One region of the Sphingomonas sp. Leaf28 genome, then DNA from elsewhere that is predicted to be linked to it. Evidence: predicted binding sites of a transcription regulator. Region 1 holds the regulator's gene; each other region holds the start of a gene.
The links. The regulator LexA, encoded in region 1, represses DNA repair genes until DNA is damaged. The targets are predictions, from matches to a motif close to GTTCCNCNCTTGTTCT.

Region 1 (2,263 bases):
CTGGGACGCGGCGTGGCCTCGTTGCTGCTGACCGGGCTGTTGGTGGAAGTCGCGCTGATGCCGATCGCGGTGTTTCATTTCCATAAATCGGGTTTGTACGGTGCGTTCGCCAATATCATCGCGATCCCGTTGACGACGTTCGTCGTGATGCCGCTCGAGGCGCTGGCGCTGCTGCTCGATGTCGGGGGGATGGGCGCACCGGTCTGGTGGCTGGTGCAGACGTCGCTCGACGCGCTGTTGTGGCTTGCGCACCGCGTGGCCGATGCGCCGGGGTCGGTGCGGGCCTTGCCGGCGATGCCGAGTGCGGCGTTTGCGTTGATGGTCGTTGGCGGGATCTGGATTGCGTTGTGGCGGACGCGGTGGCGGCGGCTCGGCGCTCTGCCGTTGGCGGTGGGGGCGATCTGGGCGCTGACGACACCGCCGCCGGACATTCTGGTGACGGGAGACGGGCGGCATGTCGCGGTGCGGACGGCGGCGGGACTGGCGATGTTGCGGGACCGGGCGGGGGATTATACGCGCGCCACGCTCGCCGAAAATGGCGGGGTCGACGGCGAACCGTTGTTCCTGGCCGACCAGCCCGATGCGCGGTGCAGTCGGGATCTATGCGTGACCGATATCGCGGGGGGCGGGCGGACGTGGCGGGTTCTTGCGACGCGGAGCGCGTATATGGTGCCGATCGACCAGTTGCTCGCCGCGTGCCGGACCGCCGATATCGTCGTCAGCGAGCGGAGCTTGCCGAGTCGCTGTACGCCGCGATGGTTGCGGCTCGACCGAAATATGCTGCGGCGGACCGGCGGGGTGGCGGTGACGTTGGGGTCTGGTCGGGTCGAGACCATCCTGTCGCCGGGCGACCGTCATCCCTGGCGCGATCCGCCGAGGCTCGACGCCGGACCTGGGCAGGCCCGGCGTTTTAACCCGGCGGCGTACCGGTTTCAGTCGTAGCGGCGCAGGATGCCCGACAGCTTGCCCTGAACGCGGACTTGCGCCGGCGCATAGCGCTGAGGGTCGTAGGCGCGGTTGGCCGGATCGAGACGGACCATTGCGCCTTCGCGGCGGAAGAACTTGAGCGTGGCTTCGCTGTCCTCGATCAACGCGACGACGATCTCGCCATCGCGGGCGATATCGGTGCGGCGGATGAGCGCGTAGTCGCCGTCGAGGATGCCGGCTTCGACCATCGAATCACCCGACACCTCGAGCGCGTAATGTTCGCCGGTGCCCAGCAACGCGGCGGGGACGGCGAGCATCGTGCTACCTTCGAATGCCTCGATCGGAACGCCCGCGGCGATGCGACCGTGGAGCGGGATCTCGATGACGTCGTTGGCGGGCTGCGGCGTGGCGGCAGCGGGCGCCGCCTTCACGTTCGACGACTTAGCGGCGACCTTCTTTTCAGGCTTTTCCGGACGCTCCGGCATCCGCAGCACTTCGAGTGCGCGCGCGCGGTTCGGCAGGCGGCGGATGAAGTTGCGCTCCTCGAGCGCGCTGATCAGACGGTGGACGCCCGACTTGGATTTCAGGTCGAGCGCGTCCTTCATTTCCTCGAACGACGGCGACACACCGGTATCGTTGAGGCGATCATTGATGAAGCAGACGAGTTCGTGCTGCTTGCGCGTGAGCATGGCGGTTCTCCGTCCGGAACAGACGAGGAACTTCTATGGAACATAGTTGACCCCGTCAAGCGCCCGCATCACGCAATGACGAGGATTTCCGCCGATTCGCCCGCTTTTGCCACCGGTGCGCTGCCGGGGCGCACGATCAGGCAGGTCGAGCGGGCGAGCGTCAGCAGCATCGAGCTGTCCTGGATCGTCGACGCATAGGCCTTGCCGTCGCGCAGTTCGGCACGGAGATAATCGGTCCGCGCGTTGTTGGCCGGCAGGTCTTCGCCGAGCAGCGCATGCGTCGCTTGCGGTAGCGGATCGCTTGCGCCGGCCATGTGCGCGACGACGGGTTTCACGAACAGGATTGCGGTGACGAACGCGGAGACCGGATTGCCGGGAAGCCCGAGGACCATCATGTCGCCGATCCTGCCGGCCATCATCGGCTTGCCGGGGCGCAGCGCGATCCGCCAGAAATCGATCGTTCCGCCCGCTGCCTCGATCGCCGGGCGGACGAGGTCGTGATCGCCGACCGACGCGCCGCCGGTGGTGACGAGGAGGTCGGCCTGAACGCTCGCGAAGGCGTCGCGCAGGACGTCGAGATTGTCGGGCAGGATGCCGAGATCGATGACGTCGACGGGCATGTCGGCGAGCATCGCGGCGAGCATGAT
Region 2 (2,263 bases), on a different contig from region 1:
GTCGAGCGATTTGCCCGAGCGGCGCACCGACTCGATCTCCTCGCCGACGCGGCGCGCTTCCTCGGGGCCGTCCCAGACGCCGATGACCTTGACCTTCTCGCCGACGTCGAGCTCGGTCCAGAGCTGCTTGCCGAGGCGGCCGCCATTGTTGGCGATCACGCCCGACGCCGCGCCGAGGATGTGCGGCGTGCTGCGGTAATTCTGTTCGAGGCGGATGACTTTCGCGCCCGGAAAGTCGCGCTCGAACTTCAGGATATTCTCGACTTGCGCGCCGCGCCACGAATAGATCGACTGGTCGTCGTCGCCGACGCAGGCGATGTTCTTGCGCTCCTGCGCGAGCAGCCGCAGCCAGAGATATTGCGACGAGTTGGTGTCCTGATACTCGTCGACCATGATGTATTTGAAGCGCTGCTGATACTGCGCGAGCACGTCGCGGTGCGTCTTCAGGATGACGAGCATGTGGAGCAGCAGGTCGCCGAAGTCGCATGCGTTAAGCGCGCGCAGCCGGGTCTGATATTGCTCGTAGAGTTCGCCGCCGCGGCCGTTGGCGTAGCGCTCGCTCTCGCCCGCATCGATATCGGCGGGGACGAGGCCCTTGTTCTTCCACTGGTCGATCAGCCCGGCAAGGCTGCGCGTCGGGAAACGCTTCTCGTCGATGTCCGCGGCGAGGATGAGTTGCTTGAGCAACCGCAGCTGGTCGTCGGTATCGAGGATGGTAAAGTTCGATTGCAGCCCGACGAGCTCGGCATGGCGGCGCAGCATCTTGGCGGCGATCGCGTGGAAGGTGCCGAGCCACGGCATCCCCTCGACCGCGTCGCCGACGAGTCGCCCGACCCGCTCGCGCATCTCGCGCGCGGCCTTGTTGGTGAAGGTGACCGAGAGAATCTCCGACGGCCAGGCCTTCTTGGTGAAGATCAGGTGTGCGAGTCGCGCGGTCAGCGCCGCGGTCTTGCCGGTGCCTGCGCCGGCGATGATCAGGACGGGTCCGTCGGTTGTCAGCACCGCCTCGCGCTGCGGCGGATTGAGGCCGCGGAGATAGGGGGGCTCGGCTTGCGGCGCGGACGTTTGGGCGATCTGGTTCACCGGTGAACAGGTAGGGAACGGGGCGCGGTGGGGCAACCTTTGAAACGTCGCCGAACCGTCGCGTGGGCGTCATGATCCGCGACTAGGGGATGCGCAGCGACGTGGTTCGTCGTCGGAGACTCCGCACGCAGAACGGCGTCCCGATGCGCAAGCGCCGTCGCCCGCAGGCCGATGCCTGCGGACCGCAGGACCAAACGAGGACCATCATCATGAAGATTTTCATCAGCGTCGCTTCGGCGGCGATCGTCGGCGCGTGCCTGTTCTCGACGGCCGCATCGGCCAGTTCCGTGCGTGAGCCCGTGTCCGTGCGCGTCTCGCATGCGGGGCTCGACCTGACCAGCGCCGCGGGGCGGACCCTGTTCCAGCGCCGGCTGCAATCGGCGATCGCCAGGGCGTGTGAGCCGCGCACGAGCGGTCTCGATGCGTTCGCCGACGCGCATCGCTGCCGCCAGGAGATGACCGCCGATGCCAGCGTCAAGATGGCCGCCCTGCTGCGTCGCGACGGCACGCAGCTGGCCAGCATCAACGCGACGCGCTGACCTGTCGCGCTAGCCACGAAGGTCGGCTTCGACCGACCCTCGCCCGCAAGGGGGGGGTGGCTGGCGCTTGCCAGACGGAGGGGGAGGGGAGCGTAACCTCGGTTGCGTGTCCGCCCCCTCCGTCGCCTTCGGCGCCACCTCCCCCTGGCGGGGAAGGATCGTTATGCGGGCGTCCCGAATCAGGCGTGTCGATCGCTTGATTTACATCTGTCATAAGATTGTCATCGTAAGGGCCGACTGCACCTCCATGGCTACTTCCACATTTGCACCCGACGCGCTGACGGCTGATCCGAGTGCTATCGCCTCGGCACCGCGTACTGGCCCCAAGCTCGATCACGCGCTGCACCCGGCGGGGCGGTGGATATTCCTCGCCGTGCTGATCGGCGGGCTGGCCTATGCGGGCTTCAGCATCGCGTTCGATACCGCGCAGGTCGGCGAGAGCCTGGCGGGCGGCGCGTTCGCGTTCCTCGCGCTCGCGCTGCTGATCGCGCTCGGGTTCGAGTTCGTGAACGGCTTCCACGATACCGCCAACGCGGTGGCGACCGTCATCTACACGCATTCGATGCCCGCGCCGCTCGCGGTGGTGTGGTCGGGGTTCTTTAACTTCCTCGGCGTGATGCTGTCGTCGGGTGCAGTGGCGT
Region 3 (2,263 bases), on a different contig from region 1:
GGGTCTCGATGTCGAACTTGTATTCGCGCGCGAGGCTGCCGAGGACCTGCATGTAATAGGGCGAGGGCGGGTTGGATTTCGCCCAGGGGACGACCGCGCCCTTCTTGATGCTGAGCATGTGGTTGGGGACGACGAGGTCTTCGTCGAACAGCAATTTCTCGCCGAGGCCGTCGCAGGCCGGGCATGCGCCTTGCGGGGCGTTGAACGAGAACAGGCGCGGCTCGATCTCGGAGATGGTGAAGCCGCTGACCGGGCAGGCGAACTTCTCGCTGAAGACGATGCGGCCGTCGGGGGCGTTGCTGCCGAGGATTTCGGACTTGGGGGTGTGCGGCTCGACCGGGTCGGCGGGGTCGACATAGGCGAGGCCTTCAGCGAGCTTCAGCGCGGTTTCGAAGCTCTCGGCCAGGCGCGTGGCGATCTCGCCGCCGACGACGAGGCGGTCGACGACGACCTCGATGTCGTGCTTGTACTTCTTGTCGAGCGCGGGCGCCTCGTCGATGTCGTGGATCGTGCCGTCGATGCGGACGCGGGTGAAGCCCGCCTTCTGCCACTCGGCGAGTTCCTTGCGATACTCGCCCTTGCGACCGCGGACGACGGGGGCGAGCAGGTACAGCCGCGTGCCCTCAGGGAGCGCCATCACGCGGTCGACCATCTGGCTGACGGTCTGCGCCGCGATCGGCTCGCCGGTCGCGGGCGAGTACGGGATGCCGACGCGCGCCCAGAGCAGGCGCATATAGTCGTAGATCTCGGTGACGGTCGCGACGGTCGAGCGCGGGTTGCGCGACGTCGTCTTCTGCTCGATCGAGATGGCGGGGCTGAGGCCTTCGATGTGGTCGACATCGGGCTTCTGCATCAGTTCGAGGAACTGGCGCGCATAGGCGCTGAGCGACTCGACGTAGCGGCGCTGGCCCTCGGCATAGATGGTGTCGAACGCGAGGCTCGACTTGCCCGAGCCCGACAGCCCGGTGATCACCGTCAGCGTGTCGCGGGGGATGTCGATGTCGACGTCCTTGAGGTTGTGCTCGCGCGCGCCGCGTACGGAAATCTTGGTCAGCATAAGTCGGTCTGTTCCATATTTGTTCGTGTGCGGCAAGCTGTGTTCGCGCGCAGCGACGCCTGTACGGCGCCATTCGATCGGGTGCTGAGATGGGTAACGTCGGCGGCCGGCGAAAGGGGGCATTGTCGTGGGTCAGCGCGATACTTACATGGTGTATTGGATATACAATACAGCTTTGGAGGCCGGCATGGGCAAGAAGAAGGACGAGCGAAAGCGGCGCGAACGCGAGGCCGAGCGGACCGCGCAGGCCACAGGCGGCGAGCACACGCATGACTCGCACAAGCATGGGAAGCACAAGCATGGTGGCGCTGCTCCGTTCGCGGGGATTGCGGCAGCGTTGACACGGCAGATGGGAACGCCGGCCGGGCGGCAGGTGATCGCGGCCGGGCTGATGATGGCGGCCAACGCGATTACCGCGAAGGACGCGCGTGGCGCCGCGCCACGTCCGCCCGAGCCGCCAAAGCCTGGGGCGACGCCGGAGTCGTCCGCGCCGCCGGAGTCGCCGTCGGAGTCGCGCGAGTCTGCGGCGACCGGGACCGGGCCCTTTGCCGGCGGCACCGCCACCCCGCCGAAAAGCGACGCCCCCGCGCTGCCGCCCGAATTGTCCAAGGTGATCGACTCGGTCGCTGCGGGTATCGAGCGCTTCGCCGCGGGCTTTGCCAAGCCCGCCAAGCCGGACTCGCCGAAAGCCTGATCGGAGTTGAATCCTCCCCCGCTAGGGGGAGGTGGCGCCGTTAGGCGACGGAGGGGGAGGACGCGCAACATAGGCCGTCGCATACCGCCCCCTCCGTCAGGCTGGCGCCTGCCACCTCCCCCTGGCGGGGGAGGATCGTTGGGCTCGGGAGTGGCGCGCGGCCTTGTCAGGCGACCTTGGCGAGGAGCCTTGGTGCGCGACAGTCGCTCTTGACGGCGTACATCGCGTGGTCGGCACGCGCGATGAGCGTGGCGAGCGGCGTGGTGGCGGCGTCCTCGATGAGGCCAACGCTGATGCTGGGGGCGATGCCGATCGGGACGTGATGCGTCATGGTCTGCGCGAACGCGGTCGCCATGCGGGTGCCGAGTGCGCTGGCCTGCTCGACGGGAATGCCGGGGAGCAGGCAGACGAACTCGTCGCCGCCCCAGCGGGCGAGATGGCCGTGCGTACCGAGGACGTCGCGGACGATGTCGGCGAGCATGCGCAGCGCGGCGTCGCCCGCGGCATGGCCC

Region 2: a site for LexA is predicted at 1,087-1,102, ahead of ASE79_RS01010 (ATP-dependent helicase). Genes of this name have one in related genera too.
Region 3: a site for LexA is predicted at 1,068-1,083, ahead of uvrA (excinuclease ABC subunit UvrA). Genes of this name have one in related genera too.

The regions. Positions count from the first base shown of each region.
Region 1 covers NZ_LMKX01000009.1:408,584-410,846, forward strand. The annotation lists gene ASE79_RS15110 (ComEC/Rec2 family competence protein) at 1-942, shown strand, start outside; gene lexA (transcriptional repressor LexA) at 933-1,616, opposite strand; gene ASE79_RS15120 (molybdopterin molybdotransferase MoeA) at 1,685-2,263, opposite strand, start outside.
Region 2 covers NZ_LMKX01000001.1:212,058-214,320, reverse strand. The annotation lists gene ASE79_RS01010 (ATP-dependent helicase) at 1-1,083, opposite strand, end outside; gene ASE79_RS01005 (UrcA family protein) at 1,293-1,622, shown strand; gene ASE79_RS01000 (inorganic phosphate transporter) at 1,870-2,263, shown strand, end outside.
Region 3 covers NZ_LMKX01000008.1:331,733-333,995, reverse strand. The annotation lists gene uvrA (excinuclease ABC subunit UvrA) at 1-1,057, opposite strand, end outside; gene ASE79_RS11970 (hypothetical protein) at 1,245-1,751, shown strand; gene ASE79_RS11965 (GGDEF domain-containing protein) at 1,918-2,263, opposite strand, start outside.